Regions from separate parts of the Micrococcus sp. TA1 genome, predicted to be linked through region 2. Evidence: riboswitches for the same ligand, from Rfam matches in the RefSeq annotation. Region 2 holds a riboswitch; the other holds the start of a gene.
What was found. A riboswitch is a leader RNA that binds a small molecule or an ion and turns the genes downstream of it on or off. The one in region 2 is predicted to bind thiamine pyrophosphate.
Positions count from the first base shown of each region.

Region 1: it holds a riboswitch for thiamine pyrophosphate, as region 2 does, so the genes downstream of both, GGQ69_RS10760 (ECF transporter S component) here and GGQ69_RS12975 (bifunctional hydroxymethylpyrimidine kinase/phosphomethylpyrimidine kinase) in region 2, are expected to answer to the same signal.

Region 1 covers NZ_JACHNW010000001.1:2,447,321-2,450,753, reverse strand. Annotated here, with positions in the region: gene GGQ69_RS10770 (APC family permease) at 1-83, opposite strand, end outside; gene GGQ69_RS10765 (FAD-dependent oxidoreductase) at 250-1,767, shown strand; TPP riboswitch at 1,837-1,940, shown strand; partial or broken gene GGQ69_RS10760 (ECF transporter S component) at 2,034-2,777, shown strand; gene GGQ69_RS10755 (ATP-binding cassette domain-containing protein) at 2,774-3,433, shown strand, end outside.
Region 2 covers NZ_JACHNW010000002.1:363,650-367,082, forward strand. Annotated here, with positions in the region: gene GGQ69_RS12975 (bifunctional hydroxymethylpyrimidine kinase/phosphomethylpyrimidine kinase) at 1-1,260, opposite strand, end outside; TPP riboswitch at 1,305-1,398, opposite strand; gene GGQ69_RS12980 (DUF5067 domain-containing protein) at 1,531-2,397, shown strand; gene GGQ69_RS12985 (hypothetical protein) at 2,572-2,763, shown strand; gene GGQ69_RS12990 (hypothetical protein) at 2,971-3,381, shown strand; gene GGQ69_RS12995 (NAD(P)-binding domain-containing protein) at 3,415-3,433, opposite strand, start outside.

The DNA.
Region 1 (3,433 bases), on a different contig from region 2:
CCCAGGATGAACAGGAACAGGCCCGTGGTGGTGACCGTGCGGCGCAGGGACCGGGTCTCGCCGGAGGCTGTGGTGGAGGGCATGGGATCACAGTAGACGGCGCCGGGGCGGGGTGCCGAGTCCCCGTGCGCATCCGGGGTCTGAGAGGGTGCGATGCGCACGGGGCCCCTCTACGATGACGGTGTTCGCCTCCCCGCGCGGGACGCGTCCGCCATCGGATCCCGCAGGACGGAACAGGACGGATGCAGCATGGACCCCAGGACGTCCCTCTGGCATGACACCCACCCGGTCCCCGCCACCGGCACCGACCACCTCTCCCCGGGTGACCGGTTCGACACCGTGGTCGCCGGCGCGGGCTTGACCGGGCTGGCCACCGCCGTCCTGCTGGCGCGCGCGGGCCAGCGCGTGGCCGTGGTCGAGGCCCGCTCGGTGGGGGCCGTGGCCACCGGGAACACTACCGCGAAGGTCTCGCTGCTCCAGGGCACCACCCTGGCGGAGATCAGCCGTCACCAGTCGGACCAGGTGCTGCGCTCCTACGTGGAGGGCAACCGCCGGGGGCAGTCCTGGCTGCTGCGCTACCTGGACGAGAACGGGATCGACTACCAGCGCAGGCCCGCCTACACCTACGCCACCACCCACGAGGGCCTGTCCCGGCTGCACTCCGAGCTGGAGGCCGACCGCGCCGCGGGCCTGGACGTGACCTGGACACGGGAGACGGACCTGCCCTACCCCGTGGCCGGGGCGATCCGGCTGGAGGACCAGGCGCAGGTGCACCCGATGCAGGTGCTCGACGCCCTGGCCACCGAGTTCCGCCGGCTCGGCGGGACGCTGGTGGAGGGGGTGCGGCTCACGGGCGCGGGCTACCGGTCCCCGCTGGCCGTGCACACCTCCGCGGGGGAGATCAGGGCCGGGCAGCTGGTCCTGGCCACAGGGGCCCCGGTCCTGGACCGCGGCGGTTACTTCGCCAAGCTCAGTCCACACCGTTCCTACGCACAGTCCTACCGGGTGCCGGGGCCCGTTCCCCAGGCGATGTACCTCTCCGCGGACAGTCCGTCCCGCAGCCTGCGCACGGCCCCCATCGACGACGGTGAGCTGCTGCTCGTGGGCGGCAACGGCCACGTGGTGGGGCGATCGGCCTCACCGCAGGCCGCCGTGGACGCCCTCGAGGCGTGGACCCGGGAGCACTTCCCCGGAGCGGAGCGCACGCACGCCTGGTCCGCGCAGGACTACCGCTCGGCCAACCTCGTCCCCTTTGTGGGGACACTGCCCCGCGGCGGTGGCCACGTCTACCTGGCCACCGGCTTCAACAAGTGGGGCCTGACCAACGGCGTGTCGGCCGCCCTGCGGATCTCCGCGCAGATCCTCGGCGGTGCCACGGACTGGGCCAGGCCGATGGATCGTCGCCTCACCTCGCCGGCCGACCTGCTGACCGGCCTGAGGGACAACGCCGCCGTCGGTGCCCGGTTGGCCGGCGGCTGGACGTCGGCCGCACGCAGACCCCTGCCCCAGGAGCCTCCGGCCGAGGGCCAGGGCACGGTGGGCCGGGACCACGGCCGGCCCGTGGCGGTCTCCACGGTGGACGGGGTGACCTGCCGGATGTCGGCGGTCTGCCCGCACCTGGGCGGCATCGTCTCCTGGAACGACGCCGAGCGCTCCTGGGACTGCCCACTGCACGGATCACGCTTCACCGCGGACGGCACCCTGCTCGAGGGGCCGGCGGTCACGGGCCTGCGGGCACCCACGGATGCCAGGGGGCGGGCGGACTGAGAGCCGTTCCCCGCAACGGGAGGACCGTGGCCGAGGGGTCGGGGGTGGTGCCCTATGCTGGTGCCACATCGTGAACGACAGGGGAGCGCCGCCCGGCGCTGAGAGTGCGCCCAGCGCAGACCCTCGAACCTGCTCCGGTTAGTACCGGCGAAGGAAGTCGAGTTCTCCGATGGAGCGTGGGGCCCGGTGCCTGACGCGCCCGGATCCCGAGGGTTCGGGCGGCGTGCGTTCCATTCCCCTCCTTGGATCCTTGAGGAGGACATCACATGGTCTCGACGCAGACCCCCGGCAGTGATCACCAGGCCACCCCGCCGGCCGGTACACCGGACCGTCCCGGGCGCTCCCGCCCACACCACGACCCGCGCGGCCCCGCCCACCGCACCTCCGCCCACCGCACCTCCGCCCACCGCACCTCCTCCCGCCACACCTGGCGCGTGGTGGACATCGTCGTGGCCGCCGTCGTCGCCGTGGCCAGCGGCGTGGTCTTCTAGGCCTGGAACCTGGCCTATGCGGGACTGGGCGGGGTGTTCCTGGCGTTCCCGCCGTCGTCGGGACTGGTCGCCGGCATGTGGCTGTTCCCGGCGGTCCTGGGTGCACTGCTGATCCGCAGACCGGGTGCCGCGCTGTTCACGGAACTGGTGGCTGCCGCCGTCTCCGCGTTGCTGGGGTCCCAGTTCGGCCTGACCGTGCTGGCCTCCGGACTCGTCCAGGGCATCGGGGCCGAGCTGGTCTTCCTCCTGTTCCTCTACCGTCGCTTCACCCTTCCCGTGGCCCTGCTGGCCGGTGCCGCCGCGGGAGTGGCCTGCGGTCTCAACGAGGCCTTCCTGTTCGCCTGGTTCCCCGAGTACACGCTGGCCTGGAAGTGGCTCTACGTGGGGTTCACCGGCATCTCCGGGATCGTCATCGCCGGCCTGCTGAGCTGGCTGGCCACCCGCGCCCTGGCGGCCACGGGCGCACTGGCCGCCCTCCCGTCCCGCGGCGCCCACCGGGAACCGGCGGGCCGGGGGTGACCGCGGCCACCGTCACCGCGCAGGGCTGGGGCTGGCGGCACGCCGGACGCGACCGGGCCGCCGTCGCCAGCCTGGACCTGACCATCCCACCGGGGCAGCGGGTCCTGCTCGCCGGGCCCTCCGGGGCCGGGAAGTCCACTCTGCTGCACGGACTGGCCGGCGTGCTGGACCCGGCGGACGACTCGGAGGAGACCGGCCGGCTGCTGCTGGACGGCGTGCCCACCCGCGAGCTGCGCGGCCACGCCGGGTTGGTGCAGCAGGACCCCGAGACACAGGTGATCCTCTCGCGCGTGGGGGACGACGTGGCCTTCGGCGCGGAGAACCTCCGCGTCCCGCCGGACGAGATCTGGGACCGGGTCCGACACGCCCTGGCCGCGGTCGGGCTGGGGGAGGACGAGGGCATCGCCCTGTGGCGGGACACGTCGCGACTGTCCGGCGGGCAGAAGCAACGGATGGCCCTGGCCGGGGTCCTGGCCATGCGCCCGCCGCTGGTCCTGCTCGACGAGCCGACCGCCAACCTCGACCCCGCCGGTGTGCTCGAGGTCCGCGACGCCGTCCTGGCGGTGGTCGAGGCCATCGGCGCCACCCTCGTGGTCGTGGAGCACCGGCTCGGGACGTGGGCCCGGCACGTGGACCGGTTGCTCGTCCTGGAACCG
Region 2 (3,433 bases):
GAGGGCGGTGGCCAGCAGGAAGTCCGTGTAGGCGCTCGTCACCGGTCCAGCGACGGGGGCCGGGCGATCACCGAGCCAGGTGCGGTGCAGTTCGGCCTCCTCGGTGAGGCAACCGTGGGCCGCCCCGGACCAGAAGACCTGCGCGTCCAGCTCGGTCGAGCGGGCGGCGAGGGCGGCCATCGCCCGGGAGTACCCGTTGAGGTACAGCGCGTCCTGGGCCAGGTAGAACTCGAAGGCGTGCCGGGTCAGGCTTCCGTCCACGAGGGCACGGACGAACCCGGAGCCGGCGATGGCGGCGTTGACCTCCGCCCCGGCGGCCCACAACGCCGCGGTCCACGGACCGGCGGGCGCGACGGCGGCCGGCACCCGGGCTTCGGGGTCCCGGCGCGGGGCACCCAGGTCCTGCGGGGACCCGAGGACGGGCGGGACGGCGTCGGGGGCGAACCAGGGGGCGGCGGAGGCGGCGGCCTGCAAACGGCGCGAGCGGTGCCCGTGGTCCACGGGTCCGTGGCCGGAACCGACCTGCAGGGCGGCCCCGTGGGCGATCGCCTCATGCAGCCACTCGGTGGCCCAGGCCAGTGCCGTGCCCGGGGCGTCCCCGCGGCCCAGCCGGGTGGCGAGCGCGGAGGACAGGGAGCAGCCGGTGCCGTGCGTGCTGGTGGTGTCGATGCGCGTGGACGGCACGGAGATCAGCGTCCCGTCCGGGTGCACCCAGGTGTTCGTGACCCGCCGGGTGTCCAGGTGCCCGGTCTTGACCACCACGGCCACGCCGGTCGCGGCTGACCAGCGGGCGGCCTGGTCCAGGGCCTCGGCCTCGTCGGCGGCGCGCGGCGAGCCGGTGAGCACGGCGAGCTCGTCGATGTTGGGGGTGACCACCGTGGCGCGGCGGCAGAACTCGATCATGGCCTGTTCGGCCTCGGGCTGCAGCAGGCGGTGGCCGCTGGTGGCGATCATGACCGGATCGACCACGAGCACGGCCGGCGGGTGCTCGTCGCACCAGGCGGCCACGGTCTCGATGATGCCGGTGGTGCCGAGCATGCCGGTCTTGACGGCGTCCAGGGTGACGTCGTCGCTGACGGCCTCCAGCTGGGCGCGCAGGAAGTCCGTGGGCGGGACGTGGAGGTCCCGCACGCCGTGGGTGTTCTGGGCGACGAGCGTGGTCACCACGCTCATGCCATAACCGCCGGCGGCGGTGATGGACTTCAGGTCCGCGGCGGTGCCGGCGCCCCCGGAGGGATCGGTGCCGGCGATCGACAGCACGCGGGGCCCGGATGCGGGGACAGGCGGAATCTGGGTATGGCAAGAAGAAGTCACGCGGACATCCCTTCGCTAGTCCTAACTAGATCAGGTTCCACGGGTGTCATCTCAGCGCCGTGCGGCGCACCCCGTGTCCGCGGCCAAGTATAGGCAGGCGCAACGGACCGACGGGGCTATCGAGCGAAACGTCTCGACTCAAACCCTCAGCCGGTTCAAGGCATCACGCATAGGAACGACGATCACCGTCGTCTCAAGGAAGAGGGGCACCTCCCCGTGCGCACCACATCCACCACCTCGTTGGCTCTCGTCGTGGCCCTGGGCCTCGCGCTCACCGGATGCGCCTCTCCAGCTGGCAGTGCGGGCAACACCGCCGAATCGAACAGCGCCGATGGCTCCCAGTCCGCATCCAGTCCGGAAGCGCCCGAGCCCGTTGATCTCACTGGCGAGTGGGCACAGTCCAACAAGGGCTCCGGAAGCAAGCACGTGGCGACCATCGTCGACGATACGATCACCATCTACTGGGTCAACGCGGAGGATGAATCGAAGTCCCTGTACTGGGCCGGCAGCGTCGAACAACCCGAGGACGCAACGGCAGCCTTCACCTGGGACTCGGTCAATGACACGTCCAAGACGGGTTCCGCACTCCTGGCGTCCAGTGACGACCAGAAGACCTTCACCCTGGACGGCGACACCATCAGCTACGAGGCCGCCGCGCTCGGTGAGACGTGGACGGTTGAGCTGGAGCAGACCAGCACCACCCCCGCAGCGGCCCCCGCGGACGATCAGGACACCACCGGGGAGTACGACGTCACCATCGAGGATGCGACCTTCGCCAAGGACTACGCCGGAGAACCGGCGATCGTTGTCAGCTATGAGTTCACCAACAACTCCGACGAGGCCGCCAACTTCATGACCGCCATACACGACCAGGCGTTCCAGAGCGGCGTCGAGCTTGAAAGCGCCATAGTCGATGACGTCGACTCGGCGCTTTCGATGTCCGACATCAAGCCGGGTACTACGGTCACCATCCAGGAGGCCTACGTCCTGCGGGATGAGACCACGGTGTCCGTGGAAGTACGGGAGCTGTTCAGCTTCTCCGAGGCAGTCCTGACCTCCGAGGAATTCTCCGTCAAGCAGTAGATGCTCCCTCGACGTCGGCAATAATCGGGACGAGGGGGACGTCCTAACCGTGCTGTGCGTCGCCCCCGGCCATCACGACCGGCCCGTCGCGGCCCTCCGAGAGGCCATCGGTCTGGGGTCCTGACCGCTGGCCGAGGTCCTGCCCCCTGGGGCGGCCTGCCCGAACAACCGGGCATGTTCGCGGTGTCCTGGCTGGACATGCGCCGGCTACCGGTGAGGATCGACGCCGCCGCGCCGGACGCCCAGTACGTCAGCGTCGGCATCGAGACCAACGGCGTGATGCTCTGGTTCATCGTCGATGAATCCGGGGGGCGCACCTGCGCTGCTGCCACCCGGAACCGCGGGCGAGAAGCACAGCGTCGGTGAACGGCTGGACGCGCTGATCATCGGGATATGCGAGCGCGCCGTGTGCCCCCTGAACATGGTGGCCACGTGACCGGCACCGGAAGGAGCCGGATTGCCGGCTTCGGGACCACCGCACGAAGCCTCTTGACATCCCTCCGGCGCTGCCGAAAATGACTGGTATCCAACTGAATCATCTGGGATTCCATGCCGAGATCCGGCAGAGGAGGAATGATGTTGTACCCGCCCGAGGATGCCCGCGAGCTGACGGTGTTGATGCGGCTCAGCCGCGAGCTGGACATCGTCGGTGACCTGACCGCCACCGTGGACGGTCCCTCAGAACTGATCGCCTGGGTCCTGGTGCTCGGCCGGCCCGAGATCACCGCCTGGCGGGCCGAGCACACCGGTCACCGGTACATCCATGCCACGGCGAACCGTGACCGGGCGCCGGTCCGCGGCATGCTCACCGCCTTGTTGCCCTGCGAGCACCACCGGGGATTCTGGCGCGCCCTGGGGCTGGACGACCTGGCCGAGGGCGAGCGCCGGACCCTGAAGGGCACGGACCTGTCCTCGGCGTGGGAGTCCATGCCGATCACCACGGAGGACATCGCGCCCAAGCCGCCGGCGACCGAAGAGGCCTAACCGGGTTGTGGGCGTCCGCGGTGGGCGTGCGCCTCAGCGGGTCGCGAGGGCG